DNA from 2 places in the Amycolatopsis samaneae genome. Region 1 is predicted to be linked to the other one. Evidence: predicted binding sites of a transcription regulator. Region 1 holds the regulator's gene; the other holds the start of a gene.

Region 1 (10,046 bases):
CCTGTCCCGTGACACCGAAGTCATCTGCATCGAACGGCTGCGCAGGCTCGGCGGGATCCCGCTTTCGCTGGACACTACCTACCTCACCGCCGACATCGGCCGCCCGCTGCTGGACCGCGATCTGACCGGCCGCGACCTCTTCGCGCTGATCGAAGAAACCACCGGCGAACGGCTGGGCAGCGCCGAAGTCGCCGTACACGCCGTCACCGCGGGCCCGGACACCGCCGCACTGCTGGACATTCCCTCCGGCGCCGCGATCTTCGCGATCGAGCGGCTCACCCGGCTGGCCGACGGCCGTGCGGTCGACGCCGAATCCATCCACCTCCGCGCCGACCGCCTCACCCTGCGCGCGACGCTACGACGCGAGCCCGCGCCGCGCTGAAGCATTCGCCGGGACGACGTCACCCTCACCTGACCCGCGTACTCAGCGAAACTCTCGATCGGAGGCCGCCGTGACCGGCTTGACCGCGCCATCGCTGATCCTGCTCGGGCTGTTCGGACTCGTCGGCGGGATCGGCATCACCGCCATCGGACCCGGCGGGGTGCTGCCCACCATCGGGCTGTTCGCGCTGACGAGCCTGTCCCCGGCGCAGGTCGCCGGTACCGCCATCGTCACCCACGTCGCGACCGGTGCGCTGGCCACCGCCGCCTACGCGCGCTCGGGTGAACTGCGCGAGCCGGAAACCCGCCGCACCGCGCTGATCCTGGCGGGCACCGCCGTCGTCGGGACGCCCCTCGGCGTGATGGTCAACAGCCTGGTGTCGAAACGGATGTTCGGCTTGATGCTCGGCGTTTTCGTGGCCGCGGTCGCCGTTCTCGTGTGGTATCGCGAGCGGCACCAGCCCGCCGCGACGCGCGCGCACCCGGCCAAGGTCGTGGTCGCCTGCCTCGGGCTGGCCGTTTCGCTCTGCGCGGGGATCGTCGGCATCGGCGGGCCGATGCTCACCGTGCCGCTGCTGGTCGCGCTCGGTGTTCCGGTGCTGGAATCGCTGGCCTCGGCTCAGGCCCAGTCGGTCGTCATCGCCTCGGCCGGCACCGTGGGGTACGTCGCCGCCGACGCCATCGACTGGCCGCTGGCGGCACTGGTCGGGATCCCCGAACTGGCCGGGGTACTCATCGGCTGGAAGATCGCCCGCGCGCTACCCACCCGCCGGCTGAAGTACGTCCTCATCGCGACCTTGCTCGCCGTGGCGCCCTATCTCGCCTTCCACGGTTGACCGGCAAAACGAACGGGGCGCCCGGTCGGCAGACCGGACGCCCCGTCCTCGCACTGAAAGCCGGATGTCACCGGCGTTTCCCGGGTTTCCACACGACCAGGGAAGTCTGGGGCTGAAACGGCACCAGATCCTTCCGGTACGACGCGTGCACCGCCGCGACGTTGCGCTCCGCCGCGACGTAGGCCGCCGCGAGTTCTTCGGTCAGTTCGGCGATCCGCGAGCGCAGCGCGTCGACCTGGTTCTCCAGCTCGATGATGCGCTTGATGCCCGCGAGGTTGACACCATCCTCCTGCGAGAGCCGCTGCACCTCGCGCAGCAGCGCGATGTCCCGCATCGAGTAGCGCCGCCCACCGCCGGAGGTCCGGCCGGGGGAGACGAGACCCTGGCGGTCGTAGGACCGCAGGGTCTGCGCGTGCATGCCGGAAAGCTGTGCCGCCACCGAAATGACGAACACCGGCGTGTCCTCGTCCGCGCCGTGGGGCAGTCCGCCGAACATCGCACTCACCTGCCTTCGAGCAGTTTGGTGATCTCCGGCCGGGGGTCGTGCCCGGCCATCGCCTCGGCGTAGGTCTCCAGCGCCGCACGCGCCTTGTCGTCCAGCTCGGCGGGAACCGCCGCCTGGAGGGTGACCAGCAGGTCGCCCTGCGAACCGTCACGCTTGGCGATGCCCTTGCCGCGCACCCGCAGCACCCGGCCGCTCGCGGTGCCCGCCGGCACCTTCAGCGACACCTTGCCCTCCAACGTGGGCACGGTGATCGTGGTGCCGAGCGCCAGCTCGGTGAAGTCCACCGGCACCGACAGCGTCAGGTCGAGTTCCTTGCGGCCGAACAGCTCGTGCGGCGCGACGTGCACGCGGACGTACAGATCGCCCGCCTGCGCCCCGCCGCGGCCCGGCTCGCCCTGGCCCGCCAGCCGGATGCGCTGGTTGTCGTCGACACCCGGCGGGATCCGGACGGTCAGCGTCCGCGTGCGGGTGCTGACGCCCTCGCCACCGCATTCGGGGCACGGGTCGTCGATGATCGTGCCGCGGCCGCGGCAGTCGCGGCACGGCTCGGAGAACGCGAACGCGCCCTGGCTGCGGCTGACCAGCCCGGAACCCTGACAGTTCGGGCAGGTTCGCGGCGTGCTGCCCGGCTTGGCGCCGTTGCCGCCACACGTCGAGCAGGTCGCCGGGCTCGACAGCCGCAGCGGCAGGGTCGCGCCCTTGACCGCCTCGGCGAAGTCGATCCGGACGTCGGTCTCGACGTCCGCGCCGCGTTGCGGCCGGTTCGCCGTGGCACCGGCGGAACCTCGGCGGCCGAACAGCCCGCCGAGGATGTCGCCGAGCCCGCCGAAACCGCCCTGCTGCCCACCCTGCTGGCCGAAGATGTCGCCGACGTCGAAGCCGCCCGAACCGCCACCGGGGAAGTTGAACCCACCGGCACCGCCGGAGCCGAAGAGGCGCCGCGCCTCGTCGTACTCCTTGCGCTTCGCCGGGTCCGACAGCACGCCGTACGCCTCGGAGACCGCCTTGAACTTCTGCTCGGCCTCCGCGTTGCCCGCGTTGGCGTCGGGGTGGTTCTCCTTGGCGAGCTTGCGGTAGGACTTCTTGATCTCGTCGGCCGTGGCGTCGGAGGAGACGCCCAGCTCACGGTAGAAGTCCTTACCGATCCATTCACGCGCACTCACCGAACGTCTCCTCCTTCCTCACGTGACGACTTACTGCTGGTTCTGCTGCTCATCGAGGCCGTCCAGCGGCAGCTCGCCGCCGACCGGCGGGTCCACCGGCTGCTCCGCCGGCGCGGCGCCCGGCTCGTGGTCGGTGACCGCGACGAGCGCGGCCCGCAGCACCCGCTCCCCGAAGCGGTAACCGCGGCGCATGACCACGGTGACCGTCGGGCCCGACACCTCGGGCGAGGTGTTGTGCTGCACCGCCTCGTGCACGCTCGGGTCGAAGGGCTCGCCCTCCGCGCCGAACGACTCGAGGCCGGCCCGCTGCAACGCGCCGACGAGCTTGTCGGCCACGGCCTTGAACGCGCCGGTGAGGTCACCGTGCTGCTCGGCCCGCTCGAGGTCGTCGAGCAGCGGCAGCAGGTCGTTGACCACCGAACCCTTGGCCGACTGCACCACGGCCTCGCGGTCGCGGTCGACGCGCTTGCGGTAGTTCGCGTACTCGGCCTGCAGGCGCTGCAGGTCCGCGGTGCGCTCGGCCAGTTCCTTCTCGACACCGGAGGCGGGCTCGACGGCTTCGTCCACTGTGGACTCGCCGAGCGAGGGGCCCGCGGCGTGCTTGGGCTCGCGCACGGGCTCCTCGGCGGGCTGTTCGCTCTCCGGGGCGGGCGGGCGGACCTGACCGGTCTGCGGGTCGATCCGCCGCCGATCCCTTACGACCACCGGTTCGTCCGGGCCCCGGCCCTCGGTTTCGTCGTAGCTGTGGGTCACTTCTTCGAGTCCTTCGGCTCTTCCTCGACGATCTCGGCGTCCACGACGTCGTCGGCCTTGGCCTTGGCGCCCGCGTCGGACGCACCGGCCGCACCCGCGGCGCCACCGGCGGCACCCGCGGCACCGGCCGCGGCGTCGGCGTTCGAGTTGGCGTAGAGCGCGGTACCCAGCTCCTGCGAAGCGGTGTTCAGCTTCTCGATCGCCTCGCGGATCTTGGTCGAGTCCGTGCCCTTGAGCGACTCGTTGGCCTCGTCGATCGCGGTCTTGACCTTGCCCTTGAGCTCCTCGGGCAGCTTGTCCTCGTTGTCCTTGACGAACTTCTCGGTCTGGTAGACCAGCGTCTCCGCCTGGTTGCGGGTCTCCGCCTCCTCGCGGCGCTTCTTGTCCTCCTCGGCGTGCGCCTCCGCGTCCTTGACCATGCGCTCGATGTCGTCCTTCGGCAGCGCGGAGCCACCGGTGATCGTCATCGACTGCTCCTTGTTCGTGCCGAGGTCCTTCGCGGTCACGTGCACGATGCCGTTGGCGTCGATGTCGAACGTGACCTCGATCTGCGGCACGCCACGCGGGGCGGGCGGGAGACCGGTCAGCTCGAACATGCCGAGCTTCTTGTTGTGCGCGGCGATCTCGCGCTCACCCTGGAACACCTGGATCTGCACCGACGGCTGGTTGTCGTCCGCGGTGGAGAAGATCTCCGAGCGCTTGGTCGGGATCGTGGTGTTGCGCTCGATGAGCTTGGTGAACACGCCGCCCTTGGTCTCGATGCCCAGCGACAGCGGGGTCACGTCGAGCAGCAGGACGTCCTTGACCTCGCCCTTGAGCACACCGGCCTGCAGCGCCGCGCCGACCGCGACGACCTCGTCCGGGTTCACGCCCTTGTTCGGCTCGCGACCGCCGGTCAGCTCCTTGACCAGGTCGGACACCGCGGGCATGCGGGTGGAACCACCGACGAGCACCACGTGGTCGATGTCGCCGACCGCGATACCGGCGTCCCGGATGACGTTGTTGAACGGCTGACGGGTGCGCTCCAGCAGGTCGGAGGTGATCTTCTGGAACTCCGCGCGGGACAGCTGCTCGTCGAGGAACAGCGGGTTCTTGTCCGCGTCCACGGTGATGTAGGGCAGGTTGATGCCTGCCGAGTTCGAGCTGGACAGCTCGATCTTCGCCTTCTCCGCGGCCTCACGGATGCGCTGCAGCGCCATCTTGTCCTTGGTGAGGTCGATCCCGTTGGTGGCCTTGAACTTGTCGACCAGCCAGGTGACGATGCGCTCGTCCCAGTCGTCACCACCGAGGTGGTTGTCACCCGAGGTCGCGCGGACCTCGACGACGCCCTCGCCGATCTCCAGCAGCGAGACGTCGAAGGTGCCGCCACCGAGGTCGAAGACCAGGATGGTCTGTTCCTTCTCGCCCTTGTCCAGGCCGTACGCCAGCGCGGCGGCGGTCGGCTCGTTGACGATGCGGAGCACGTTCAGGCCCGCGATCTGGCCGGCCTCCTTGGTGGCCTGGCGCTGCGCGTCCTCGAAGTAGGCCGGGACGGTGATGACCGCGTCGGTGATCGGCTCGCCGAGGTACGCCTCGGCGTCGCGCTTGAGCTTCATCAGCACGCGCGCGCTGATCTCCTGCGAGGTGTAGTTCTTGCCGTCGATCTCGGTCTTCCAGTCGGTACCGATGTGCCGCTTGACCGACCGGATGGTCCGGTCGACGTTGGTGACGGCCTGGTTCTTCGCCGGCTGGCCGGTCAGCACTTCACCGTTCTTGGCGAAGGCGACGATGGACGGGGTGGTGCGGGAACCTTCCGAGTTGGCGATGACCGTCGGCTCGCCGCCCTCAAGGACGGCGACGACCGAGTTGGTCGTGCCGAGGTCGATGCCGACCGCTCGCGCCATGGTGTGCTCCTCCTGTGTAACGCAGCTTTGCTGTGGGGTTGTTCGTGACCTGCGGGTTCGGTGTCGCCTTGAGCGACCCCGAAGCAAGTTCTATCCGGCCTCGGCGCACCTCGTCAAGCAGACTTGAGTCGGCTGCGCTCAACCTTCGTACTAGGCTAACGGGCAGGTCTCGGTTCTTGTTCCCGAGTTCGCGGAAAATCTGAAGGTAACCCCGCTGACCAGGAGATACACCACCGGCGCCACTCGAAAGCGTGATCGTTTCACCCCGTCAAACCCGGCGGGGCGGGACGAGCTAGCCGCGTACGCCGGGCGCGGGGACCCGCTTCACCGTGACGGTCCTCATACCGTGCTCCGGGGCGTCCCGGTCGATCGGCACCAGCAGCGAAGCACACTCCGCGCCGGGCTCCTGTGCCGTCGCGCACGGCACCCAGACCGGCGCGGACTCGGCCCGCGCGTGCCCCGCGGCGGACGGCAGGAACAGGGCGGCCGCGACCGCGGCCGCCCCGAGCCAGAGCTTCACGCCGCACGCACCGTGACGCTGCCGCTGTCGGTGCTCAGGTCGAGCGTGTGCGTGGCCGATCCCTCGTTCGGGATCTTGATGTTCCGGCGACCGCTGTCGGTGTTCCCGACGACGTGGTAGGGACCGCCGGGCACGTCGAGCTGGACGTTCCCGCTGTCCGCGTACACCTTGACGTCGTTCGCCGCGGCCAGCTTCAGTTCGACGCCACCGCTGTTCGCCTTGACGTCGATCCTGCCGCGCAACCCGGTGCCCTTGACCGACCCCGACTCCGCGCGCACGGTGACGTCCTGGCCGATGTCGCGCAGTTCGGTCGCCCCGGAGTCGACGGTCAGCTTGACCGGTCCGGCGACGTTGGCGACCTCCGCCCGCCCGGAGTCGACGGTGACGTCGACGCTCGCCACCCCGGCGATGCGGACGCCGCCGGAGTCGTTCTTGCCCGTGACGGGGATCCCGGCAGGCACGACGACGTCGTAGTCCACCGAGCAGTTCCGCCCGCAGCCGGCGAGCACGAGCGTGTCGCCCTCCACCCGGTAGCTGCCGGACGGTTTGCTCCACCGGTACGAGAACTCCTGGTGGACCCGGACGGGCCCGCTCTCGGCGCGGATCCTCACCGAACCCGAGTCGTTGTCCAGCCGCACCTGGTGGATCTGTGCCGTGACCTCGGCGTCGGCCTGCGCCTTTGAGGGCCACAGGAACCCGAACCCGGCCGCCACCCCCACGCCGATCAACACGATGCCACCTATAGCGAGAAGCGGGCGTGCCATGGTCTGTCCCCTCAGTTCCCCTCAGTACCGATTCGCGTCCAGACGACGGTAGAAGCGGCAGCCCCCCGCCGACATCCGGGAAGCCCCCCAATCTTCCCTGAGGGCCACCCCCGCCTCTCCCTGCCATCCGCCCTAACCTGGCAACGTCGGATTCCGTGATCGGGAGGTTCCATGCCGCAGTCACCCAGCCCGTACGACTTCCTGCCCCAGCTTCCGTCGTTCACCCTGCGCAGCAACGACATCGCGGAGGGTGAAACGCTCGCGACGCCGCACCTGTCCGGCATCTTCGGTGCGGGCGGCGAGGACCGGTCGCCGCAGCTGTCCTGGGAGGGGTTCCCCGCCGAGACCAAGAGCTTCGCGGTGACCTGCTACGACCCGGACGCCCCGACCGCCAGCGGCTTCTGGCACTGGGCCGTGCTCGACATCCCGGCCTCGGTCACCGAGCTGGCCTCCGGCGCGGGCGACGCCAGCGGGTCGGGCCTGCCCGAGGGCGCGGTGACCCTGAAGGGCGACGGTGGCGTCCGGCAGTTCCTCGGCGCCGCGCCGCCGGCGGGGCACGGGCCGCACCGCTACATCTTCGCCGTGCACGCGGTCGACGTCGAGAAGCTGGAGGTCGGCGAGGACGCGACCCCGGCGTTCCTCGGCTTCAACCTCTTCGGCCACGGCATCGCGCGAGCCACGCTCACCGCGGTCTACGAGAACAAGGGCTGAACCCGCGCACCGCTCCCGGCGCACCGGGTGCGGTGCGTCTCCCGGCCGTCTGGCCGACCAGACAGATTCGGCCGACCGGGGCTAGGCCGCGCCACCTCCGCTGCCCTTAATGACTCCAGGCACGAACGGCTGGAGGTCCGATGGCGGCAGCGGCGCTGGAACAACGCTCGATCGACCCGATCCCCGCGAGCGAGCGGCACGGGCATCCGCGCAGCCTGTTCACACTGTGGTTCGCGGCGAACATGCAGATCACGTCCGCCGTCACCGGCGCGCTCACCGTGCTGGTCGGCGTCCACCCGCTGTGGGCGATCGTCGCCGTCGTGGCGGGCAACGCGCTCGGCGGCGTCCCGATGGCGCTGCACGCCGCGCAGGGCCCGAAACTCGGTATCCCGCAGATGATCCAGTCGCGGGCGCAGTTCGGCGTGTACGGCGCCGTGCTGCCGCTCGTGCTCGTCGTGGTGATGTACCTCGGGTACTTCGCGAGCGGCAACGTGCTCGGCGGCCAGGCCGTCGCGCAGATCACCCACCTGCCCACCGACGTCGCGATCTGCGTGTACGCGGCGGCCTCCGCGCTGATCGCGATCGTCGGATACAAGCTGATTCACCGGTTCGGCTGGATCGCCTCGGCGCTCTCGGTGATCGTGTTCGTGTACCTGAGCGTCCGGCTCGTCGGCGGGCACGACCTCGGCGCCGTCCTCGCCATGCCGACGCTCGACTTCCCCAAGTTCCTGCTCGCGCTGTCACTCACCGCGTCCTGGCAGCTGACCTTCGGCCCCTACGTCGCGGACACCTCGCGTTACCTGCCCTCGTCGACGTCCGTGCGCGCGACGTTCTGGTGGACCTACGGCGGCACCGTGCTCGGCGCGATCTGGGCGATGTCCTTCGGCGCGCTGGCCTACGCCGTGGCGGGCAAAGCCTTCAAGGGGCACGAGGTCGCCTACGTCGTCGGTCTCGGCGGCGAGGCGCTGCTGATCCCGCTGCTGCTCGCGATCGCGCTGGGCAAGTTCACCGTCAACGTGCTGAACATCTACGGCGGCTACATGACCGTCGCGACCACGCTCACCGCCTTCAGCCGCCGTGCCGTCCTTTCGCAGGGCGCGCGCGTCGGCTACATCGCGATCGTCGGGGTACTCGGCGCCGTCATCGCGGTGCTCGGGCGCGGGGAGTTCCTCGGGAACTTCGTCCTGTTCCTGGACTTCCTGCTGTACTTCCTGACGCCGTGGAGCTCGATCAACCTCGTCGACTTCTACCTGGTACGCAAGGAAGCCTACGATCTCGAAGCCGTCTACGACCCGAACGGTCGCTACGGACGCTGGTCCGCGCCGGCGCTGATCGCCTACGTCATCGGGATCGCCGTGCAGATCCCGTTCTCGAACGTGGAGGGCATCTTCGTCGGCCCGATGGCACCCGTCCTCGGCGGCGCCGACATCTCGTGGCTGCTCGGCCTGATCATCCCCGGCGCCGTCTACCTCACCGTCATGCGCCGCCACGCCCGGGTGAGCCTCGCTGTTACACAGTAATTCAAAATTGTCACCCTGTTTCTCCCGTTGATAACACGATAGAGGCATCAAGGCGACTATCCATCCAACTGTGCCACTCAGTGGGCGATACCCGAGAAGAAACGACGACCTCTCGTGTACTGTGCACGTCTTCACAGATCTTTTGTTGTCGACTATCGCCATACCTGGGTCCGGAGTTGGGGAATGTCATTCGAATCGATCGACGGAACCGTCGTGGCCGTCGACGGGCCGGCGGCCGCGGGGAAGACGACGGCCAGCCTGCGCCTGGCGCGTGCCTTCGGGATGAGCTACCTCGAAAGCGGCCGCGCCTACCGGGTGCTGGCCTACGAAGCCTTACGTAACAACATCAATCCCACCGACCAGGCGGCCATGCTCGCGCTCTGCGCCGCGGTGGGCGGGCGGAGCCGGGCGGAACTACTGGGCCTGAATCGGTACACCTCGGGTGAACTGCGCACCACCGAAGTCGGCCGTGTCGTCAGCGCGGTCGCGAAAATCGCCGAACTCCGGACAAGGGTCACCAATACCCTCCGCGCCTGGGCGGCGGGCAACCGGCGAAGCATCGTCGAAGGCCGTGATATCGGCACCGTGGTTTTCCCCTCGGCCGCGCTGAAGTTCTATCTGACGGCCAGCGTGGAGACACGGGCGGCGCGCCGGGTGGCGCAGGAGGAATCGGGGACATATCAGGAAGTGCTGGCCGACGTCCTGCGCCGGGATCAGGCCGACCTGACGCGTGCCGCTTCACCGTTGCGACAGGCTCCCGACGCCATCCTCATCGACACCACCACGCTGACCGTGGACCAGGTGGTGGATCGCATGTCCCACCGGTGCCGGGACGTGGGGCTGACGGTTCCATGATCATCGCTTCCCGAGCGACGGGCGAGGCGGCTCTCGTGTGCCATCCCCCGTGAACCCTTTCACCACCTCACTCGAACGAGCCGCGTTCTATGATGTTTCGACCGATCGGCGCTATGTTGACGGTCGTCACCCGATGAGCCGGCCAGTGGAATCAG
Region 2 (10,046 bases), on a different contig from region 1:
TCCAGGTGGACCGGGACGCCCCGAACGCGCCGTGGCGCGCGCTGACCGAACACCGCCTCGACCTCCAGCTCGCCGGCCCGCGCCCGGCCGCGGCACTCGACGCCCTGCTCACCCGATGGGACGAACATCTGCGCGCGGTCGCCGAACCGGGTGACACCGAGACGGCCGCGATCGTGCCGCGCGCGAGCCGGGACGCGGCGGGGGCGCGCGAGATGCTGCACCACGGGTTCGCGCCCCTGCGCGTGATCGCGGTGCGGCCCGCCGAGCGGCTGGTCCCGGCCGGTCCGCGCGGGACGCCGGGCGTCAAGATCCGCCGCGCCGAGCCCGACGACCTCGACACCGCCGTAGCGCTGGGCATGGAGCTGCACTCCTACGACGCCCAGTTCGGCACGGTCAACCTGCGCGCGGGCGTCGAGGAGATCCTCGCCAAGGACCTCGCCGAGCAGCTGAAACGGCCGGAGCCGCCGCTGTGGATCGCCGAGCTGTACGGCCGTCCGCTCGGCATGGTGAACGTCCAGCACCCCGGCGAGACCGGCTGGATCAGCGACCGCGTCGCCGCGACCCGCGTCGGCTACCTGTCGTCACTGGCCGTCGCGGAGGCCGCCCGGTCCTCCGGCGTCGGCACCGCGCTGGCGGTCCACGCGCACCAGGTCCTCGACCAGGAGGGCGCCGACGTCGTGCTGCTGCACCACGCGGCGGCGAACCCGCGCTCGACGCCGTTCTGGTACGCGCAGGGCTATCGCCCGCTGTGGACGTACTGGCAGCGTCGCCCCGCGGTGCGCTGACCACGCGCGCGGCGGCTCCTCGCGGGGCCCGCCGTCGCTACTCTGAGCACGGGGGATGGTGCGAGGGAGGGGAAGCGACGTGAGTGAACAGGGGGATGCCGCGCCCACCGCGCCGGAGGGCGTGGACACCGAGAAGCCGTCCGCGGCACGCGTCTACGACTGGTATCTCGGGGGAAACCAGAACTGGGCCGTCGACCGCGAGTTCGGGCGCCGGATGGAACGGCAGTGGCCCTACGTCAAGCCGGGCGCGCGGCACAACCGGGAGTTCATGAACCGCGCGGTGCGCAGCGCGCTCGACGCCGGGATCCGGCAGTTCGTCGACCTCGGCTCGGGAGTGCCGACGGCCGGGAACGTGCACGAGGTGATCGCGGCCGAACTGCCCGAGGACGACACGGCGAAAGTGGTCTACGTCGATTACGAGCCGGTGGCCGTGGCACACGCGACGGTCATCCTCGAAGAGGAGGCCGCGACCGACTGGGCCGGGATCGTCCACGCCGACCTGCGGTCCCCGAAGACGGTCCTGCGGGACCGGCGGACGCGGGAACTGATCGACTTCGGCCGGCCGGTCTGCCTGATGCTGGTCGCCGTGCTGCACTTCGCCGGGCCGGACGACGACCCCGCCGGGATCGTGCGCGCCTACCAGGACGCGCTCGCTCCCGGCAGCCGCCTGGTGATCTCGCACATGAGCGAGGGCGACGGCGGGCCGGGCGAGGCCCTCGAAGGGCTGCGCTGGCTGGTCGGGCAGTACCGGAACACGAGCAACCCGATGTGGCTGCGCGAGCGCGACGAGATCGCGGCGCTGTTCGGGGACTGGCCGCTGTTGGACCCCGGCATCGTGCACCTTCCCGACTGGCGGCCGGACCGTTCGCTGAACGCCATCGAGGCCGAGGCACGCTCCTTCGCGTGGTGCGGCGTCGCCGAGAAACCCGCCTGACCCACCCCCATACCTCCGATGTCCGCGCCGCCCCCTGCCGCCGCCCGGTGCATTTAGCGGGCTAAACGCGCTCCGGGCCGCCTCGGCGAGTGCGTTTAGCCCGCTAAATGCACTCGGGGGCGCGATGGGGCGTGGGTGGGGGTCGGATGTTTGGGGGTGGACGGGGTGATCGCTGCGGGCGAACACTCCATCGGAAACAAACCCACCCATCGGAGAGTTGAGCTAGGCAGACTCAACTAACCGAGGAGTGCACATGACCGACACCCGCCTCCTGCCCGTGCTCCCGCTGGACGACGACGTCGTGCTGCCGGGCATGGTGGTCCCGCTCGATCTGACCGACAGCGAGACCCGGGCCGCGGTGGAGTCCGCCCAGGCCAAGACGCCAGCGCAGGCGTCCTTCCCCGGCATCCGCTCCGCCGCGGCGGCGAAGGCCGAGGTCCTGATCGTCCCCCGCGTCCACGGCGAGTACGCCGAGTTCGGCACCGTCGCGACTGTCGAGCGCGTCGGCCGGATCCCCGGCGGGAAGGCCGCGGTACTGCTGCGTGGCACCCGCCGCGCCACCGTCGGCCGTATCGCCGACGGCCCCGGCGCCGCCCGCTGGGTCCACGCCGAAGACGCCGCCGAAGTGACCGACGACCGCACGGCCCAGCTCGCCACCGAGTACAAGGCCGTCGTCATCTCCGTTCTGCAACAGCGCGGCGGCTGGCAGCTGATCGACGCCGTCCAGCAGGTCGAGGAGCCCGCCGCGGTCGCCGACCTGTCCGGCAACGCGCCGTACCTCAAGACCGAGCAGAAGCTCGAACTGCTCACCACGCTCGACGTCTCGACGCGTCTGGAGAAGGCGCTCGAGTGGAGCCGGGAGTACCTCGCCGAACTGGAGGTCACCGACACCATCCGCAAGGACGTCGCCGACGGGATGGAGAAGCAGCAGAAGGAGTTCCTGCTGCGGCGTCAGCTCGAAGCGATCCGCAAGGAACTGGGCGAGCTGGACGGGACCGCGGCCGACGACGACTACCGCGCGCGGGTCGAGGCCGCCGAGCTGCCCGAGCACGTCAAGAAGGCCGCACTGTCCGAAGTGGACAAATTGGAGCGGACGTCCGAGCAGTCACCGGAGGGCGGCTGGATCCGGACCTGGCTCGACACGGTGCTGGAGCTGCCGTGGAACGAGCGGACCACCGACGTCCACGACATCGCCGGCGCGCGGGCGATCCTCGACGCCGACCACGCGGGCCTCGACGACGTCAAGGAACGCATCATCGAGTACCTGGCCGTGCGCAAGCGCCGCGCGGAGTCCGGACTCGGGCCCGTCGGCGGACGGCGGTCCGGCGCGATGCTCGCGCTCGCGGGCCCTCCCGGCGTCGGCAAGACGTCGCTGGGCGAGTCGGTGGCGAAGGCGATGGGCCGCGAGTTCGTCCGCGTCGCGCTCGGCGGCATCCGCGACGAGGCCGAGATCCGCGGGCACCGGCGGACCTACGTCGGCGCGCTGCCGGGACGGATCGTCCGTGCGATCAAGGAAGCGGGCTCGATGAACCCGGTCGTGCTGCTCGACGAGATCGACAAGGTCGGCGCCGACTACCGGGGCGACCCGACCGCGGCGCTGCTGGAGGTCCTCGACCCGGAGCAGAACCACACCTTCCGCGATCACTACCTCGAGGTCGAGCTGGACCTTTCGGACGTGGTGTTCCTGGCGACGGCGAACGCGCTGGAGACCATCCCCGGCCCGCTGCTGGACCGCATGGAGCTGGTCACGCTCGACGGCTACACCGAGCACGAGAAGGTGACCATCGCCCGCGACCACCTGCTCCCCCGTGAGCTGGAACGCGCCGGGCTCGGCGAGGGCGACGTGGTGCTCACCGACGGCGCGTTCAGCCGGATCGCCGCCGAGTACACCCGCGAGGCGGGCGTGCGCGACGCGAACCGGACGATCGCGAAGGTGTTGCGCAAGATCACCACCAAGGTCGCGCTCGACGAGGTCACCCTGCCGGTCGAGGTCGACGCCGAGGGCCTGGAGACCTACCTCGGACGCCCACGGCACCTGCCGGAGTCGTCGCTGCCCGCGTCGACCCAGCGGACCGCGACCCCGGGCGTGGCCACGGGCCTCGCGGTGACCGGCGCGGGCGGCGACGTGCTCTACATCGAGGCGTCGCTGGCCGATCCGGAGTCCGGCGCGACCGGGCTGCAGCTCACCGGCCAGCTCGGCGACGTGATGAAGGAGTCGGTGCAGATCGCGCTGTCCTACCTGCGCTCCCACGGGGCGGAGCTGGAGCTGCCGGTCGGTGACCTGAAGGAGCGTGGCATCCACGTCCACGTGCCCGCGGGCGCGGTGCCGAAGGACGGCCCGAGCGCCGGGATCACGATGACGACGGCGCTGGCCTCGCTGCTGTCCGGCCGGGTCGTGCGCGCGGACGTCGCGATGACCGGCGAGGTGTCGCTGACCGGGCGGGTGCTGCCCATCGGCGGGGTCAAGCAGAAGCTCCTCGCCGCGCACCGGGCCGGGATGAAGACCGTGATCATCCCGCAGCGCAACGAACCGGACCTGGACGACGTGCCCGCCGAGGTGCTCGATCACCTGGAGGTGCACGCGGTGGCGAACGTCCGCGAGGTGCTCGACCTCGCGCTGGCCCCGGCGTCGGCGCCGCTGCCCCAGGCGGCGTAGCCGGTTGGTCCGAAGGGGACTTCCGGTGCGGTGGACGCACCGAAAGTCCCCTTCGGCTGCATCGCGCGTTCATCTCTTTGTCCCGTTTCGCCCGTAACCTCCGATCCGCTCCTTTACCGCCCCACCACGAAGCGGATCCTTGGAGGCTCGAGTGAAGCGACGGAACTTCCTGCGCGCGGCCGTGATCGGCGCCGGTGTCACCGCGTTCGGCAACACCCTGAGCTCGTCCGCGCTGGCCGCGCCCGCGCAGAACGGCCCCAGCCCCTACGGCCCGCTGGGAGCGGCCGACGCCAACGGGATCCAGCTGCCCGCCGGATTCACCAGCCGGGTCATCGCGCGATCGGGCAAGCAGGTCGCGAGCACCGGCTACATCTGGCACAGCGCCCCGGACGGCGGCGCGGTGTTCCCCGACGGCACCGGCTGGCTCTACGTGTCGAACTCCGAGATCACCCCCGGCGGCGGCGCGAGCGCGGTCCGCTTCGACGCGAACGCCGACATCGTCGGCGCGCACCGGATACTGAGCAACACCCGCCAGAACTGTGCGGGCGGCGCGATGCCCTGGGGCACTTGGCTTTCCTGCGAGGAGATCGATCGGGGGTTCGTCTACGAATGCGCACCGGCGGGCCCCGACTCCGCCGCCGTCCAGCGACTCGCGATGGGCCGGTTCAAGCACGAGGCCGCCGCGGCCGACCCGGTGCGCAAGGCCGTCTACCTGACCGAGGACGTCCCTGACGGCTGCTTCTACCGATTCGTCCCGACGACCTGGGGCAGCCTCGCGGCGGGGACGCTCCAGGTGCTCAAAGCGGGCACGGCGACATCGGGCAGCTTCACCTGGGCGACCGTCCCCGACCCCGGCGGCTCCCCGACCGCGACACGTAACCAGGTGTCCGGCGCGAAACGGTTCAACGGCGGCGAGGGTCTGCACTACGCCAACGACACCGCGTGGTTCACCACCAAGGGCGACAACCGCGTCTGGCAGCTCGACCTCGCGAACAACACGTACGAACTGGCCTACGACGACTCGCTGGTCACGAACGGCACGGCACCGCTGACCGGTGTCGACAACGTCACCGGCTCGGCCTCGGGCGATCTGTTCGTCGCCGAGGACGGCGGGAACATGGAGATCTGCCTCATCACCCCGGACGACATCGTCGCGCCGTTCCTGCGGGTCACCGGGCAGAGCGCGTCGGAGATCACCGGGCCCGCGTTCACCCCGGCCGGGAACCGGCTGTACTTCTCCTCGCAGCGCGGCACTTCCGGCTCCTCCTCGGACGGGATCACCTACGAGGTCACCGGACCGTTCCGCTCCTGACACCGCCGCCTCCCCGACGGACCCGGAGCCGGTCGTGGAGGCCCTGCGGATCTCAGCGGGCATCGGCTCGGCTCCGTTCACGCAGGCGGAAGAAGACGAACAGGCCCAGTGCGAGCGCGACGGCCGCGATCACCAGGTACTGGAACACCTCGGCGTAGCGGTCGACCAGGTGCCAGCTCTCCCCGAGCAGGTATCCGGCGACGACGAACGCGGTGTTCCACAGCAGGCTGCCCGCCGTGGTCAGCAGCAGGAACCGGCCGAACGGCATCCGTTCGATCCCGGCGGGCAGCGAGATCAGGCTGCGGAAGATCGGCACCATCCGGCCGAGGAACACGGCTTTGCCGCCGTGGCGGGCGAACCAGGCTTCGGTGCGGTCGAAGTCGGACGTCTTGACCAGCGGGATACGCCCCAGCAGCCGTCTCGTGCGGTCGCGGCCGAGCAGCAGCCCGAGGTAGTAGACGACCACCGCGCCCGCGACCGAGCCCAGCGTCGTCCAGCACAGCGCCCCGAAGAGGCTGAACGTGCCGCGGCTCGCGGAGAACCCGGCGAGCGGGAGCACGAGCTCGCTCGGGATGGGCGGGAACAGGTTGTCCAGCCCGACGATCACCGCGGCCCCCAAGCCGCCGAGCGAGTCCATCAGGCCGACGGCCCAGCCGGCGAGACCGCCCATCGGTTCGGTGGCGGCTTCGGCGAGTGTGAGATTCATGGCGGCCCTTCGTGGTCGTCTGCGGATGTCACCGAACGTACGAACCGCCGGGAGCCCACACACTGGGGTGAACCGGCAAGGATCACTGCGGAAAACCTCAGTACCGGACGCCGCCGCCCTCGCTAGCCTGGGCGTTGTGTCCGAATCCGCCACCTTCCGCACCCGGCTGCGCACCCTCGCGCGGACGACGCTGGGCCTCGTGCTCGGCGCGTTGACCGCCTGGGTGGAGTTCGCCTACGTCGTCGTAGGCGGCCTCGCGCTCGCGCTGCCCGTCGCGCGCGAGCCCGTGTTCGGTGGCGCCCGCTGGCTGTCCGAATGGGAAAGGCGACGTATCGAACGGTTCTTCCACACGGAAAACGCGACCGACTACACCGGCCGGCGGGCACTGAGCTACCTCGCCGTGCGCTGTGTCCTCGGGATGCTGAGCGCGGGAATCATCCTGCTGATCCTCTACGGCGCGGTGTCCGGCGTGATCGTCCTCGTGCAGTACAGCCACGGGAAGTCGCCACTCGGCACCGCCGTGCCCGCCCGGTGGTACGACCTCCTCCCGGTCGGGGCCCTCGGCATCCTGCTGCTGTTCGTGGCCCTCCAGGGGCTGGCCGGGACGGTGTCGCTGGACCGCAAGTTCGCCCGGCGCTTCCTCGGCCCGAGCAGCCAGGAGATGTTGCGCCGCCGGGTTTCCGAGCTGTCCGTCAGCCGGGCCGAGGTGGTCGAGGCGGTCAACGGCGAACGGCGGCGGATCGAGCGGGATCTGCACGACGGCGTCCAGCAGCGGCTCGTCGCGCTCGGGATGCTGCTCGGGCGCGCCCGCCGCGCCACCGGAGTACACGCGGCGGAGCTGCTGCGGCAGGCACACGAGGAATCCCAGGAGGCCCTGCGTGACCTGCGCGAGGTCACCTGGCGCGTGTATCCGATCGCGCTCGACGAGGGCGGGCTGCACACCGCCCTCGAAGCGCTCGCCGAACGCAGCGCCGTCCCGGTCCGGCTGCGCTACACGCTGCCGGAGCGCCCGCCCGCCGCGCTCGAGACGGTCGCCTACTTCGTCGCCTCGGAGGCGGTCACCAACACGGTGAAACACGCGGCGGCGGGCCGGATCGAGCTCGACGTCCGGCGGGAAGGGGGATCGGTGCTGATCGAGATCTCCGACGACGGCATCGGCGGGGCCAGACCCGGCGGCGGGCTCTCCGGCCTCGCCCGGCGCGTCGCCGCCGCGGACGGGAAGTTCACTGTGGACAGTCCGGACGGCGGGCCGACAGTGGTGCGGGCGGTGCTGCCGTGCGGGTGATCCTCGCCGAGGACTCGACGTTGCTGCGCGAAGGCCTGGTCCGGCTGCTCACCGAGGAGGGCCACGAGGTGGTCGCGGCCGTCGGGGACGGCGGCGCGCTGGTGTCGGCCACCGCCGCCTACCAGCCGGACGTCGTCGTCACCGACGTCCGGATGCCGCCGACGCACACCGACGAGGGACTGCGTGCCGCGCTGGAGATCCGGCGCCGCTGGCCGGGGATCGGGGTGCTGGTGCTGTCCCAGTACGTCGAAAAGCGTTACGCCGCCGAGCTGATCACCGGCGACGAGGAGCGGGTGGGCTACCTGCTCAAGGACCGCGTCGTCCAGGTCGGCGAGTTCCTCGACGCGCTCGCCAGAGTCGCGGCGGGCGGCGCGGCCTTCGACCCCGAGGTGGTGCGGCGGCTCCTCGCGCGCACCACGCACGGCGACCCGCTCGCCCGGCTGACCCCGCGTGAGCACGAGGTGCTGGCGAAAATGGCCGAGGGCCACACGAACGCGGGCATCTCCCAGACCTTGTTCGTGTCGCAGAGCGCGGTCGAGAAGCACGTCAACGCCATCTTCGACAAGCTGGAGCTGACCGGTACCGCGGGCTACAGCCGCCGGGTACTGGCGATCCTGCGCTACCTCGGTTCCTGAGCCATGGCCGGGCGGCCGGGCCACGGTCGCGCCCGGCCGCCCGGACACCGATCAGGCTCCCGCGGCGGAGTGCCGCGCGGTCATCAGGTACGCCGTGCCGAGCCAGCGCCGGGCGCCGCGGCTGACCGTGGTCTCCGGCGCGTCGCGCCACCCCCGCGCCCACCGGCGGGCGACGCGGTCGAACGGCGGCACCAGCGCCGTCACGTCGTAGAACGCGACGTCCTCCGGCCACAGCCCGGACTGCCACAGCATCCGCCGCAGCCGAGCCGGGCGGACCGCGTGGATCCCGGTTCTCCTGGCGGCGTGCCGCCGATCCGGCGGCACGCCGCACAGCCGTTCCGCGAAGCCCGCCGCCCGCCGGGCAGGCCAGAACACGCCCCACTCGAACAGCCGGTACGGACTGAGCGGGTTGAGCATCGTCGCGACGGCGAGCCCGCCCGGCCGCAACACCCGGGCGATCTCCCGCAGCGCGCTGCCCGCGTCGACGTATTCGAGCACTCCCATCGCGAGAACCACGTCGAAGCTCCCGTCGCCGAACGGCATGTGCTCGATGTCCGCCACCGAAAGCCGGACACCGGCGGTCGCGCCGACCCGTTCGGCGGCGGCCTCGACCATCGCGGGCGACTGGTCGCACGCGGTGATGCGGAAGTCGCCGGGTCGCTCGTCGAGCAGATTTCTGACCTGCATACCGGGCCCGCATCCGACGTCGAGCAGCGTGCCGCCGGGGCAGTCCTTCAGGACCTCGCCGACGATGTGCCGCCGTGACCGGTGGTAGCGGGCGGTGGGGCCCCAGTCCTCGAACGCCGCCGCGTAGTCCGCGGCCGCGGCCGTGGTCTCGTACTGCGCCTTCACCAAGGTCTTCCGCGCCGGGCCCCGCTGCCCGCGGGTCCGCTTTTCCGCCTCGGAAAACGACATACGCACCTCCTGAGGATTTCGGCCGTGAACCGCCCGCGCGACGCACGGGCCTGAATGCAGTCGAGTCGACCAATAAGGTTGTTACCGGACCGACACACCGGCATTACGAGTCACTTCTGGCCACCTCCGGAAGCAGGAGACAATTGTGCTCCAAAACGCCGAACTGGGGCGTCCAACTTCCGTCTACCGCTCAGTACCCGACGACCCAACCAGTGAGTTCGTCAGTTTGAAACACCTGTTACACATCGGAAAACAGCACATCGAAGACAAAAAGGAAAATGATCTGAACAGGACGGGAAACCACGAGAAAGCAGTCCTGACGAAACGATGACATTCACCGTCACCAGGCCCGGGAAATCGCAGCGGACGGCCTAGCGGCGGGTCGCGGAAACGGACTGATTGCGGCCGTTGCGCTTCGCGTCCAGTAGCGCGCTGTCGGCGGCCAGCACCAGCTGGTCGGCATCGACGCCGTCACCGGGGAAGGAGGCCAGCCCCATGGAGGTGGCCACGCCGGGGAGGACCTGCGCCGTCCCGGACTTGGTGCGGGTGAGCGTGATCGGGGTCGCCGCGAGGCGGAGGCGGATCCGTTCCGCGACGGCGTGCAGCTGCGCGCGCCCGAGACCGGGCAGCACGATCGCCAGCTCGTCCCCGCCCCAGCGGGACACCAGGTCGGCGCCGCGGACCTCGCCGCGCACGGTGTCGGCCACCGCCCGGATCGCCTCATCCCCGGCGGGATGTCCGTGGGTGTCGTTGATCCGCTTGAACCGGTCCAGGTCGAGGAAGATCACGCCGACGCTGGTGCCCGCGAGCCGGGCGCG

The links. The regulator HspR, encoded in region 1, represses chaperone genes until heat shock. The targets are predictions, from matches to a motif close to ANNTTGAGTNNNNNNNACTCAANNT.
Region 2: a site for HspR is predicted at 1,934-1,958, ahead of lon (endopeptidase La). Genes of this name have one in related genera too.

Annotation. Positions count from the first base shown of each region.
Region 1 covers NZ_BAABHG010000007.1:160,436-170,481, reverse strand. The annotation lists gene ABD987_RS19795 (GntR family transcriptional regulator) at 1-382, shown strand, start outside; gene ABD987_RS19790 (sulfite exporter TauE/SafE family protein) at 453-1,217, shown strand; gene ABD987_RS19785 (heat shock protein transcriptional repressor HspR) at 1,285-1,713, opposite strand; gene dnaJ (molecular chaperone DnaJ) at 1,719-2,885, opposite strand; gene grpE (nucleotide exchange factor GrpE) at 2,916-3,638, opposite strand; gene dnaK (molecular chaperone DnaK) at 3,635-5,521, opposite strand; gene ABD987_RS19765 (hypothetical protein) at 5,814-6,041, opposite strand; gene ABD987_RS19760 (DUF4097 family beta strand repeat-containing protein) at 6,038-6,772, opposite strand; gene ABD987_RS19755 (YbhB/YbcL family Raf kinase inhibitor-like protein) at 6,977-7,516, shown strand; gene ABD987_RS19750 (purine-cytosine permease family protein) at 7,657-9,036, shown strand; gene cmk ((d)CMP kinase) at 9,250-9,891, shown strand.
Region 2 covers NZ_BAABHG010000008.1:96,344-106,389, reverse strand. The annotation lists gene ABD987_RS21770 (GNAT family N-acetyltransferase) at 1-785, shown strand, start outside; gene ABD987_RS21765 (SAM-dependent methyltransferase) at 865-1,719, shown strand; gene lon (endopeptidase La) at 1,973-4,375, shown strand; gene ABD987_RS21755 (alkaline phosphatase PhoX) at 4,527-5,687, shown strand; gene ABD987_RS21750 (DedA family protein) at 5,740-6,393, opposite strand; gene ABD987_RS21745 (sensor histidine kinase) at 6,530-7,678, shown strand; gene ABD987_RS21740 (response regulator) at 7,669-8,313, shown strand; gene ABD987_RS21735 (class I SAM-dependent methyltransferase) at 8,365-9,228, opposite strand; gene ABD987_RS21730 (GGDEF domain-containing protein) at 9,600-10,046, opposite strand, start outside.